Regions from separate parts of the Streptomyces sp. Ag109_O5-10 genome, predicted to be linked through region 3. Evidence: riboswitches for the same ligand, from Rfam matches in the RefSeq annotation. Region 3 holds a riboswitch; each other region holds the start of a gene.
The links. Region 3 has a riboswitch for thiamine pyrophosphate ahead of thiC (phosphomethylpyrimidine synthase ThiC). Riboswitches for the same ligand answer to the same signal wherever they lie in the genome.
Positions count from the first base shown of each region.

Region 1: linked by a shared signal. The riboswitch ahead of thiO (glycine oxidase ThiO) and the one ahead of thiC (phosphomethylpyrimidine synthase ThiC) in region 3 are both predicted to bind thiamine pyrophosphate.
Region 2: linked by a shared signal. The riboswitch ahead of BLW82_RS12285 (thiamine ABC transporter substrate-binding protein) and the one ahead of thiC (phosphomethylpyrimidine synthase ThiC) in region 3 are both predicted to bind thiamine pyrophosphate.

Region 1 is NZ_FNTQ01000001.1:6,920,350-6,924,440, reverse strand. It holds gene BLW82_RS31580 (NAD(P)/FAD-dependent oxidoreductase) at 1-703, opposite strand, end outside; TPP riboswitch at 845-956, shown strand; gene thiO (glycine oxidase ThiO) at 954-2,123, shown strand; gene thiS (sulfur carrier protein ThiS) at 2,120-2,332, shown strand; gene BLW82_RS31565 (thiazole synthase) at 2,338-3,132, shown strand; gene pknB (Stk1 family PASTA domain-containing Ser/Thr kinase) at 3,487-4,091, shown strand, end outside.
Region 2 is NZ_FNTQ01000001.1:2,706,021-2,710,111, forward strand. It holds gene BLW82_RS12280 (ABC transporter permease) at 1-1,265, opposite strand, end outside; gene BLW82_RS12285 (thiamine ABC transporter substrate-binding protein) at 1,304-2,374, opposite strand; TPP riboswitch at 2,447-2,554, opposite strand; gene rlmN (dual-specificity RNA methyltransferase RlmN) at 2,578-3,684, opposite strand; gene BLW82_RS12295 (VOC family protein) at 3,758-4,091, opposite strand, start outside.
Region 3 is NZ_FNTQ01000001.1:4,747,794-4,751,884, reverse strand. It holds gene BLW82_RS21715 (hypothetical protein) at 1-216, shown strand, start outside; gene thiC (phosphomethylpyrimidine synthase ThiC) at 309-2,111, opposite strand; TPP riboswitch at 2,104-2,281, opposite strand; gene BLW82_RS21705 (YibE/F family protein) at 2,353-3,957, shown strand.

The DNA.
Region 1 (4,091 bases), 2.2 Mb from region 3:
CGGCGCCCGCGGGCAACCGCGTGCCGTCGTCGAGCAGCACCGCGCCGGGCTCGACGCCCGCCACGCGCGCGTGCGTGCGCAGATCGGCGCCGCTGTCGGCGTACCAGGCGGCCATCGGCGCGGCGACCTCGGCGGGGAGTGCTCCCGCGAGCGGGCGGTCGGCGGCCTCGACCACGGTGACCGCGCAGCCGGCCTCGCGGGCCGCGGTGGCGAACTCGGCGCCGATCCAGCCCGCGCCGACGACCACGATGTCGTGCTGCCGGGCGAGCACGGGCCGCAGCCGCTCGGCGTCGTCCAGGGTGCGCAGCAGATGGACGCCGGGCACGCCCTCGGTGCCGGGCAGCGTGACCGGCTCGGCACCGGTGGCGAGGACCAGGTCGTCGTACGGCACCGGTCCCGCCTCGGTGTCCAGCTCGTGGTCGGCGGTGCGCACGCCCAGCGCCTCGCGGCCCAGCGCCAGCTCGATGCCGAGCGCCTCGAAGTCCACCTCGAAGGCGGAGCCCTCCGACTTGCCGAGCAGCACGGCCTTGGAGAGGGGCGGCCGGTCGTACGGCTGGTGCGGCTCGGCGCCGATCAGCGTGACGGTCCCGGTGAACTCCTGCTCGCGCAGGGCGACGGCGGTCTGCACCCCGGCCATCCCCGCGCCCACGACGACCACGCGCCGCGTCTGTGACGTGCCCCGTCGCTGCGTCTGCTCGCTCACGTGATCACCATAGACAAGAACGATAGACAACTGACAAAGAGTCAGTCAGGGGTCGTGGCGGGTGACCTGTTCCACAGCGCGGCCCGCGGCGCGGCCCGGGGCCGTCTTACGGGGGCGGAGCCCCGCGGGCTAGGGTGGCGGTGAAGCACACGCGGGAGCCCGGACGCACCGGGCTGAGAGGGAGGCTGGCGGCCTCCGACCGTACGAACCTGATCCGGGTCATGCCGGCGAAGGGAGGGGCTGGACGCCCATGTCCTCACGTACGTCCGACGTCCTCGTCATCGGGGGCGGAATCATCGGCCTGGTCACGGCCTGGCGGGCGGCCCGGCGCGGGCTCGCCGTCGCCGTGGTCGACCCCGAACCCGGCGGCGGGGCCGCGCAGGTCGCGGCCGGGATGCTGGCCGCGGTCACCGAGCTGCACTACGGCGAGCAGACCCTGCTGGGACTCAACCTGGCCTCCGCGCGCCGCTACCCCGCCTTCGCCGCCGAGCTGACCGATGTCACCGGCCACGACCTCGGCTACCGGCGCTGCGGCACCCTCGCGGTCGCGCTGGACGCCGACGACCGCGCCCACCTGCGCGAGCTGCACACCCTCCAGCAGCAGTCGGGCCTGGAGTCCGAGTGGCTGTCCGGGCGGGAGTGCCGGCGCCTGGAGCCGATGCTCGCGCCGGGCGTGCGCGGCGGGCTGCGGGTGGACGGCGACCACCAGATCGACCCGCGCCGGCTGGCGGCCGCGCTGGTGGCCGCGTGCGAGCGGTCCGGGGTGGTGTTCCACCGCGACTGGGCCGAGCGCCTGGAGGTGGTGCGGGAGCGCGCCGCCGGTGTCCGCACCCGCGCGGGGGAGGCCCTGGGCGCCGGGCAGGTGGTGCTCGCGGGCGGCAGCCTGAGCGGGCGGCTGGCGGGCGTGCCGGACGACGTGCTGCCGCCGGTGCGGCCGGTGAAGGGGCAGGTGCTGCGGCTGACCGTGCCCGCGCGGTACGCGCCGTTCCTCAGCCGGACGGTACGGGCGGTGGTGCGCGGCGGGAACGTCTACCTGGTGCCCCGGGAGAACGGCGAGCTGGTCGTCGGCGCCACCAGCGAGGAGCTGGGCTGGGACACCACGGTCACCGCGGGCGGCGTGTACGAGCTGCTGCGTGACGCGCACGAGCTGGTGCCCGGGATCACCGAGCTGCCCCTGACCGAGACCCGGGCCGGGCTGCGTCCCGGCTCCCCCGACAACGCGCCGCTGCTCGGGCCGACGCGCCTCGACGGGCTGCTGCTGGCCACCGGGCACTACCGCAACGGGGTGCTGCTCACGCCGGTCACCGGAGACGTCATGGCGGAGCTGCTGACCGGCGGCGAGCTGCCGGCGGAGGCGCGTCCGTTCACGCCGAGGCGCTTCGACCCCGTTCCCCGCGTCCTTGTGGAGCAGACCGCATGAACCTCTCCGTCACCATCTCCGTCAACGGGGAGCGCCGGGAGATCGCCCCGGGCACCGCTCTCGACGCGCTCGTACGGTCCCTCACCGCCGCGCCCTCCGGGGTGGCCGCGGCCGTCAACGAGACCGTCGTACCGCGCGGGCAGTGGGCGACGACCGGGCTCGCCGACGGCGACCGGGTGGAAGTCCTGACCGCCGTGCAGGGAGGCTGAGCACCATGGCCGACGATCCGTTCGTCCTCGGGGGTACGACGTTCTCCTCCCGGCTGATCATGGGCACCGGCGGTGCGCCCAGCCTGGAGGTGCTGGAGCGGGCGCTGGTCGCGTCCGGGACCGAGCTGACCACGGTCGCGATGCGGCGGGTGGACCCGGGGGTACGGGGCTCCGTGCTGTCGGTGCTCGACCGGCTCGGGATCCGGGTGCTGCCCAACACGGCCGGGTGCTACACCGCGGGCGAGGCGGTGCTGACGGCCCGGCTGGCGCGGGAGGCACTGGGGACCGACCTGATCAAGCTGGAGGTCATCGCCGACGAGCGGACGCTGCTGCCGGACCCGGTCGAGTTGCTCGACGCGGCGGAGACGCTGGTGGACGACGGGTTCACGGTGCTGCCGTACACGAACGACGATCCGGTGCTGGCGCGGAAGCTGGAGGACGTGGGGTGCGCCGCGGTGATGCCGCTCGGGTCGCCGATCGGGTCGGGGCTCGGGATCCGCAACCCGCACAACTTCCAGCTGATCGTCGAGCACGCGCGCGTGCCGGTGGTTCTGGACGCGGGGGCCGGTACGGCGTCGGACGTGGCGCTGGCGATGGAGCTGGGGTGCGCCGGGGTGATGCTGGCGTCGGCGGTGACGCGGGCGCGGGATCCCGAGCGGATGGCTCACGCCATGCGGGCCGGGGTGGAGGCGGGGCGGCTGGCCCGGCTGGCGGGGCGGATTCCCCGCCGCTACCTCGCGGAGGCGTCGTCTCCTGCGGAGGGCCTGGCCGTGCTGGACCCCGAACGCCCCGCGTTCTGAGCGCCGGTCCACTCCCGCCATCTCTCCCACCCACGCACCGCCCGAAACCGTCTGCCGAGAAGCGGGACTCTCCCGTGGGGGCCGGACGCCGTCGGCGGCTGCCGGTGGGTGGGAGGGAAAGAGAAAGGCGGGCTCGGGGCCGACCGCCGTCGGCGGCTGGCGGTGGGTGCGGGGGAAGGAGGGAGGCGGGCTCGGGGCCGACCGCCGGCGGCGGGTGCGGGTGGGTGGTGCCGGTGGCTGGGGGTGGGCAGGTGCGTATTTCAGCCAGGTGCAAAGCGTCACAGGTGCGCTGCAAGTCCCCGAGAAAACGGTCTCACCTGTGGGGGTGTCAGTCGGTGCTCGTACACTCGCTGGGTGGATATGACCCTTCAGGACCCTCTCGTCGGGCAGGTGCTCGACGGCCGGTACCGCGTCGACGCGCGGATCGCCGTCGGCGGGATGGCCACGGTCTACCGGGCCCTGGACATCCGGCTGGACCGTGTGCTCGCGCTGAAGGTGATGCACCCGGCGCTCGCCGCCGACGGGTCCTTCGTCGAGCGGTTCATCCGGGAGGCGAAGTCGGTCGCCCGGCTGGCCCACCCGAACGTGGTGCAGGTCTACGACCAGGGAGCCGACCGCTCGTACGTGTACCTCGCCATGGAGTACGTCGCCGGCTGCACCCTGCGTGACGTGCTGCGCGAGCGGGGCGCGCTGCAGCCGCGGGCCGCGCTGGACATCCTGGAGCCGGTGCTGGCCGCGCTGGGCGCCGCGCACCGGGCCGGTTTCGTGCACCGGGACATGAAGCCCGAGAACGTGTTGATAGGGGACGACGGCCGGGTCAAGGTCGCGGACTTCGGGCTGGTGCGGTCCGTGGACTCCGTCACCAGTACGACCGGCGCCGTGCTCGGCACCGTGTCCTACCTCGCGCCTGAGCAGGTCGAGAGCGGGGCCGCCGATCCGCGCGTCGACGTCTACGCGTG
Region 2 (4,091 bases), 2.0 Mb from region 3:
CGCAGCACGGGCAGCATGGTCCGCACGACGAAGGGCACGCCGACCAGCGCCTGCGCGAGCGGGACGAGGATCCAGGACTGGCGCAGGTCCAGCGGCGGCTTGTCGAGCGCGATCAGGAACCCGAAGCCGACGGTCACCGCGGACACCCCGAGCGGCAGCATCAGCAGCGCGTCGAAGCCCCGTACCAGGCGCCCCGCGTCCCGCCGGGCCAGCGCGGCGGCGGCGAGCCCGCCGATCACCACGGCGACGGCGGTGGCGACGACCGCGTACTGCAGCGAGTTGACGACCGACTCGATCGGCGCGACCAGGAAGGTCCCGCCGTCCGCGGCGCCCAGCGCCCGGTAGTACCCGAACCCGCCGTCCAGCGACCGCCGGACCAGCACGGCCAGCGGCAGCACGAGGAGCACGGCGACGGTGGCGAGCACCCCGCCGAGCAGCGCCCACTGCCCGGCCCCGCGCGGCCGGCGCGCCGTCACCGCCGGGTCCACCAGCCTGAGCGCGCTCTCCCGCCGCCGTACCGTCCACGCGTGCACGGCGAGGATCGCACCGACCGCGGCGAACTGCACGAGGGTGAGGACGGCGGCCGTGGAGAGGTCGAAGATCTCGGAGGTCTGCCGGTAGATCTCCACTTCGAGGGTGGAGAACGTCGGCCCGCCGAGGATCTGCACCACGCCGAAGGAGGTGAAGGTGAACAGGAAGACCATCAGCGCGGCGGCGGCCACCGCGGGGGCGAGTGCGGGCAGGGTGACCTTCCGCCAGGCGGCCAGGGGGGAGACGCCGAGCATCCGGGCGGCCTCCTCCTGCCGCGGGTCCAGCTGGGCCCAGAGCCCGCCCACGGTCCGTACGACGACCGCGTAGTTGAAGAAGACGTGCGCCAGCAGGATGGCCCAGACGGTGGTGTCGAGCCGTACGTCCCACAGCTCGTCCAGCAGGCCGCCCCGCCCGACCAGTGCGAGGAACGCGGTACCCACCACCACCGTCGGCAGCACGAAGGGGACCGTCACCACGGCCCGCAGCACCTGTTTGCCCGGGAAGTCGAGGCGGGCGAAGACGTAGGCGGCGGGCAGCGCGGCCAGCAGGGTGAGCGCGGTGGAGGCGAGCGCCTGCCAGGTGGTGAACCAGAGCACGTGCCGGATGTCGGACTGGCCGACGACGTCGGCGATCCGCCCGAGCCGCCACACGCCGTCGACCCTCAGCCCGCGCGTGACGATCGCCGCGACCGGCCAGGCGAAGAAGACGGCGAAGAACGCGACGGGCCCGAGCATCAGCCCGAGCCGCGCCGCGCTCCCGCGCCGGCCGACCGCTACTTCAGTACGAGTGACGTCCACGTCTTGACCCACTGGTCACGGTTGGCGGCGATCTTGTCGGGCGCCATGGTCTCGGGGTCCTGGGCGGCGGGCCCGTACTTCGTGAACTCGGCGGGCACGCTCGCGCCCTTCACCACCGGGTACACGAACATGTTCAACGGCATGTCCTCCTGGAACTCCTTGGAGACCAGGAAGTCGACGAGCGCCTTGCCGCCCTTGGTGTTCCCCGCGTTGCTCAGCAGCCCCGCGAACTCGATCTGCCGGAAGCAGGTGCCGGTCGCGACCCCGGTGGGCGCGGTGCTCGGCTTCGGGTCCGCGTAGATGACCTCCGCGGGCGGCGAGGAGGCGTACGAGACGACGAGCGGCCGGTCGCCGCCGGCCTTCTTGCCGCCGGCCGAGCCGGAGAACTCCTCGTTGTAGGCCTGCTCCCAGCCGTCGACGACCTTGACGCCGTTGGCCCGGAGCTTCTTCCAGTAGTCCTGCCAGCCGCTGTCCCCGTACGCGGCGGCGGACCCGAGCAGGAAGCCCAGCCCCGGCGAGGAAGTGGCCGCGTTCTCGGTGACGAGGAGATTCTTGTACTGCGGCTTGACGAGGTCGGCGTACGACGTCGGCGGGGTCAGCTTGTGCTTGCTGAAGTACGCCTTGTCGTAGTTGACGCAGATGTCGCCGTAGTCGATGGGCGTGACCCGGTGCTTGGCCGCGTCGAGTTGGTACGCCGTGCCGACCGCGCCGAGCCCTTTCGCCTCGTACGGCTGGAAGAGACCGTTGTCGAGGGCCCGGGAGAGCAGGGTGTTGTCGACGCCGAAGAAGACGTCGCCCTGCGGGTTGTCCTTGGTCAGGATCGCCTTGTTGACGGCCTGCCCGGCGTCGCCGTCCTTGAGGACCCTGACTTTGTAGCCGGACTGCTTCTCGAAGTCCCGCAGCACGTTCTTGGAGACGGCCCACGAGTCGTGGCTGACGAGGGTGACGGTCTTGGAGTCGGCCTCGGAACCCGACGACGACGAACACGCGGACAGCGTGACGAGGCCGAGCCCGACGGCCGCGGCCAAGAAGGTCCTGGTGTGCACTGGTGTTTTCCTCCTGGGGTTGACCAGGAAGAGACGCGGCCCTGCCCGCGGGGTGCGGGCAGGGCGCAACAGCTTGAGTGATGACCGAACTTCCTACCCAGAATGACCTGGGCGAGGTTCAGAGGGTCTGCGGCCCGGTTGCCGCACTCTCAGCGCTGTGGCGCTCCCCTGTCGGAATATGAAGATGTACCTGCGCCCTCAGATTACCGCTCGGTGGCCGCGAGCTGACCACAGGCTCCGTCGATCTCCTGCCCACGGGTGTCCCGGACCGTCACCGGCACACCGTGCGCCGCGATCGCCTCGACGAACGCCTTCTCGTCCTCCGGCCGCGACGCGGTCCACTTCGAACCCGGTGTCGGGTTCAGCGGGATGAGGTTGACGTGCACGGGCTTGCCCTTGAGCAGCCGGCCCAGCCGGTCCCCGCGCCACGCCTGGTCGTTGATGTCCCGGATGAGGGCGTACTCGATGCTCAGGCGCCGCCCGCTCTTCTCGACGTACTCGAACCCGGCGTCGAGGACCTCGCGCACCTTCCACCGCGTGTTCACGGGGACGAGGGTGTCGCGCAGTTCGTCGTCGGGCGCGTGCAGCGAGATCGCCAGCCGGCACTTGAAGCCCTCGTCGGCGAACCGGTGGATGGCCGGGACCAGCCCGACGGTCGAGACGGTGATCCCGCGCTGCGAGAGGCCGAGGCCGTCCGGGGCGGGATCGGTGAGCGCCCGGATCGCTCCGACCACCCGCTTGTAGTTCGCGAGCGGCTCCCCCATCCCCATGAAGACGATGTTGGACAGCCGCGCCGGTCCCCCGGGGACCTCCCCGTCCCGGAGCGCCCGCATCCCGTCCACGATCTGGTGGACGATCTCCGCGGTGGACAGGTTCCGGTCCAGACCCGCCTGCCCGGTCGCGCAGAACGGGCAGTTCATCCCGCACCCCGCCTGCGAGCTGATGCACATGGTCACCCGGTCCGGGTACCGCATCAGCACCGACTCGACGAGCGTGCCGTCGAACAGCCGCCACAGCGTCTTGCGCGTCGTCCCCTCGTCGGTCGACAGATGCCGTACGACCGTCATCAGCTCGGGGAACAGAGCCTCCCGCAGCTTGTCCCGCGACCCCGCCGGGATGTCGGTCCACTGCTCGGGGTCGTGCGCGTACCGCGCGAAGTAGTGCTGCGACAGCTGCTTGGCACGGAACGGCTTCTCCCCGACCTCGGCCACCGCGTCCTTGCGCTCGGCAGGCGAGAGATCGGCGAGATGCCGCGGCGGCTTCTTGGCACCGCGCGGCGCTACGAAAGTGAGTTCTCCGGGATTAGGCATGGCCTTAACAGTGTCGCAGATCAACTGAGGTGGCCCGCGACCGCGGATCAGGCCGGGGTCCGGGGCCGAGGACTCAGACCCTGGCCGTGGAGATGATGGCGAAGAAGGCGCCCAAGGGGTCGAGGAACATGGCGAAGCGGCCGATGCCGGGGGCCTCGGTGACGGGCATGAGGGCGGTGGCTCCGGTGTCGGTGGCGGTGGCGAACGTGGCGTCGCAGTCGCTCACCTCGAAGTACGGATGCCATTCCGGGGTCGATCCGGCGTCGAGGTTGGCCTGGGGCAGTTGCATCAGGCCGCCGTGGGCCGCCGCGGGGCCGGCGCCGGCCGGGGTGAGGATCGTGTAGGCGAGTCCCGGGCCCATCGGCACGTCCCGCGTCTGCCAGGAGAAGACCGTCCCGTAGAACGCC
Region 3 (4,091 bases):
CTGCCCTTCCTGCGGGAAGCGCTGACCGCCGACTCCGGCACGGCCGGACTGCGCCGTACCACCCCGTCCGGCCCGGCGGGCCGGATGCCGCGTCTCGGATACGACCGCCCCGGCTTCAGCACCGACGACGGCGCCGCACCCGCCCCCCGCCCGAGCTTCACCAGCCCGGACTACACCAGCCCGGACTTCGGAGGCCCGGAACACCAGCCGGAATAGCCCAGCTTGCGCCCCCGCCCAGGGGGCGCAGGCCGGACACCCGGCCCACGCGAACCTGCGTCCCGAACCTCCGCACGCTCTCCGGCCCGCCGTCACTCCGCGATCGGCAGATACACCCGGTTTCCCGCGGCCGCGAACTCCTTGGACTTCTGCGCCATACCCGCCTCGACCTCGGCCTGACCGCCACCGTGTTCACGCCGGATGTCCTGCGAGATCTTCATCGAGCAGAACTTCGGCCCACACATCGAGCAGAAGTGGGCCGTCTTCGCCGGCTCCGCCGGAAGCGTCTCGTCGTGGAACTCGCGGGCCGTGTCCGGGTCCAGGGCGAGGTTGAACTGGTCCTCCCACCGGAACTCGAAGCGTGCGTCGGACAACGCGTCGTCCCACTCCTGCGCGCCCGGGTGGCCCTTGGCCAGATCGGCGGCGTGGGCTGCGATCTTGTAGGTGATGACGCCGGTCTTGACGTCGTCGCGGTTGGGCAGGCCCAGGTGCTCCTTGGGCGTGACGTAGCAGAGCATCGCCGTGCCCCACCAGGCGATCATCGCGGCACCGATGCCGGAGGTGATGTGGTCGTACGCCGGCGCGACGTCCGTGGTCAGCGGGCCGAGCGTATAGAACGGAGCTTCATCGCAGATCTCCTGCTGAAGGTCGATGTTCTCCTTGATCTTGTGCATCGGGACATGGCCCGGGCCCTCGATCATGGTCTGTACATCGAAACGCCTGGCGATCCGGTTGAGTTCCCCGAGCGTGCGCAACTCCGCGAACTGGGCCTCGTCGTTAGCGTCCGCGATGGATCCCGGGCGCAGTCCGTCGCCCAGGGAGTAGGTGACGTCGTAGGCGGCGAGGATCTCGCAGAGTTCCTCGAAGTTCTCGTACAGGAACGACTCCTTGTGGTGCGCGAGGCACCAAGCCGCCATGATCGAGCCGCCGCGCGAGACGATGCCGGTCTTGCGGTTGGCGGTGAGCGGCACGTACGGCAGGCGCACGCCCGCGTGGACGGTCATGTAGTCCACACCCTGCTCGGCCTGTTCGACGACGGTGTCCTTGTAGATCTCCCAGGTCAGTTCCTCGGCCTTTCCGTCGACCTTCTCCAGTGCCTGGTAGAGCGGCACCGTGCCGATGGGGACGGGGGAGTTGCGCAGCACCCACTCGCGGGTGGTGTGGATGTTGCGGCCGGTGGAGAGGTCCATGACCGTGTCGGCACCCCAGCGGGTCGCCCAGGTCATCTTCTCGACCTCCTCCTCGATGGAGGAGGTGACCGCGGAGTTGCCGATGTTGGCGTTGACCTTCACCAAGAACCGCTTGCCGATGATCATCGGCTCGATCTCCGGGTGATTGACGTTGGCGGGGAGTACGGCCCTGCCCGCCGCGATCTCCTCGCGGACCACCTCGGGAGCGACGTTCTCTCGGATGGCCACGTACTCCATCTCCGGAGTGATCTCGCCCCGGCGGGCGTACGCGAGTTGCGTCACCGCCTCGCCTCCCCGGCCGCGGCGCGGCTGGCGCGGGCGGCCCGGGAAGACCGCGTCCAGGTTGCGCAGGCCCCCGCGCGGCGAGGTGTGCTTGATTCCGTCGTCCTCGGGACGGACGGGCCGGCCCGCGTACTCCTCGGTGTCGCCGCGGGCGACGATCCAGTTCTCCCGCAGCGGCGGCAGGCCCCTGCGGACGTCGGTCTCGACGAGCGGGTCGGTGTACGGACCGGAGGTGTCGTAGAGCGTGACCGACTGCCCGTTGGTGAGATGCACCTGACGGACCGGCACTCGTAGGTCGGGGCGGGAGCCCTCGACATACCCCTTGTGCCAGCCGATGGACTGTCCGGCCTCCGGGGACGGTTCACCCGTAATGGGCTGTTCGTCCTGGCTGAAGGCAGGCGTGCGTGCGTCCTTGTTGGTCATGAGACCTACTCCCTACGCCGGCATTACCCGGTAACAGGTTCGGCGGTCGACGCAGCGGCTTCCGTCGGGCGGCGTTTCATGTGAAACATCACTTGTTCCACGTGAAACATCGCGAATACGGAGGTCAGCGCCCTCTCAGCCCGGTGCTCCGAGCTCCCGCGTGTGCAAAGGTGCCTCCACGCTAGCGTCAATTCGGGCGCGGTGAACAGAGGGCCCCTGCCGTTCTTGCGATGATCGGGCGGTGACCTCGACACAGCAGCACCCCTATCCGCCCCCCGACCCGCGGCGCGGCAACGGCGCCCCGCAGGGTGGTGGACCCGGCCACGGGGGCCTTGGTGCCGGCGACGGACACATCCACGGGCAGGGCGAGCAGTACGACCACGGGCAGGCCCTCAGCCATGCCCACCGTCACGACAACGGCCATGCCCACGGCCACGGTGAGACCCAGCACCATTCGTCCCACGGCCGGACTCACGGCTATTCACCCGCCCCGGGCCCCGACCAGGGCGGCTCCGGGCCAGGCGGCGGTCACGGCCACTCGCACGGGCACAGCCACAGCCACGGCCCCGCCGCCCCCGTCTCCAAGCACCTGCGGAAGGTCATCGCAGCGATCCTCATCCCCTTCACCGCCGCGGTCGTGGTCGGCCTGGTGGTCCTGTGGCCCGGCGGCGCCCCGCCGCACGAGCGCACCGGTGTCGGCTTCGACCGCCAGACCCAGGCGGCGACGGTCACCAAGGTCGTCTCGGTCAGCTGCAAGTCGGTCAACGCCTCCGGAGGCGGCTCGACCGGCGACACCTCGACCTCCGACGGCACTTCCTCGAAGGAGGAGGGCGGCACGTGCAAGAAGGCCACGGTCCGGGTCGACGCCGGCAAGGACAAGGGACGTACCTTCACCGAGATCGTGCAGCCCGACCAGTCGCGGCAGTTGCACGAGGGCGAGCAGGTCGTGGCCGCGTACGAGCCCTCCGCACCCAAGGACCTGCAGTACTCGGTCACCGACGTGAACCGGAAGTTCCCGATGGCGCTGCTGGCCGGGATCTTCGCGCTCGCCGTCGTGGTGGTGGGGCGGCTGCGGGGTGTGATGGCGCTGGTCGCGCTGGCCGTCAGCTTCCTGGTGCTGACCATGTTCATCCTGCCGGGGATCCTGCAGGGCTCGAATCCGCTGCTGATGGCCGTGGTCGGGTCGAGCGCCATCATGCTCATCGCCCTGTACATCTGCCACGGTCTGTCGGCCCGGACCTCGGTGGCGGTGCTCGGCACGCTGGTCTCACTGTGCCTGATCGGACTGCTCGGCTCGGAGTTCATCGACTGGGCCGCGCTCACCGGCAACACCGACGACAACACCGGCCTGATCCACGGCCTGTACCCGTCGATCGACATGAGCGGCCTGCTGCTGGCCGGTGTCATCATCGGTTCGCTGGGGGTCCTGGACGACGTGACGGTGACTCAGACCTCCGCCGTCTGGGAGCTGCACGAGGCCAATCCGACGATGGGCTGGCGCGGGCTGTACCGGGCGGGCATCCGCATCGGCCGCGACCACATCGCCTCCGTCGTCAACACCCTCGTGCTGGCCTACGCGGGCGCCGCACTGCCCCTGCTGCTGCTCTTCTCCATCGCGCAGAGCAGCGTGGTCACGGTCGCCAACAGCGAACTGGTGGCCGAGGAGATCGTGCGCACGCTGGTCGGCTCGATCGGCCTGGTCGCCTCGGTGCCGGTCACCACGCTCCTCGCCGCCCTGGTCGTCTCGGCCGACCGGCCGGGCGCCGAGGCGGCCGTGTCCACGGAGACCGCACCGGCCGGGCCGGCCGCCGCGCGCGGCGGGCGGGGGCGGCGCCGGAAGCGGTGAGCCGCAGTGGACGGCCCGGGAGAAGGCCGTCCACGAGGTGGGGGCGCGAGTCGTGCGCCGGCGCGGCAGGGGTAGCGTTCCGCCAAGAGCCGCCCGTTGGCGCCCAGGGACACGCAGAAGCGTTCCTGCGCGTC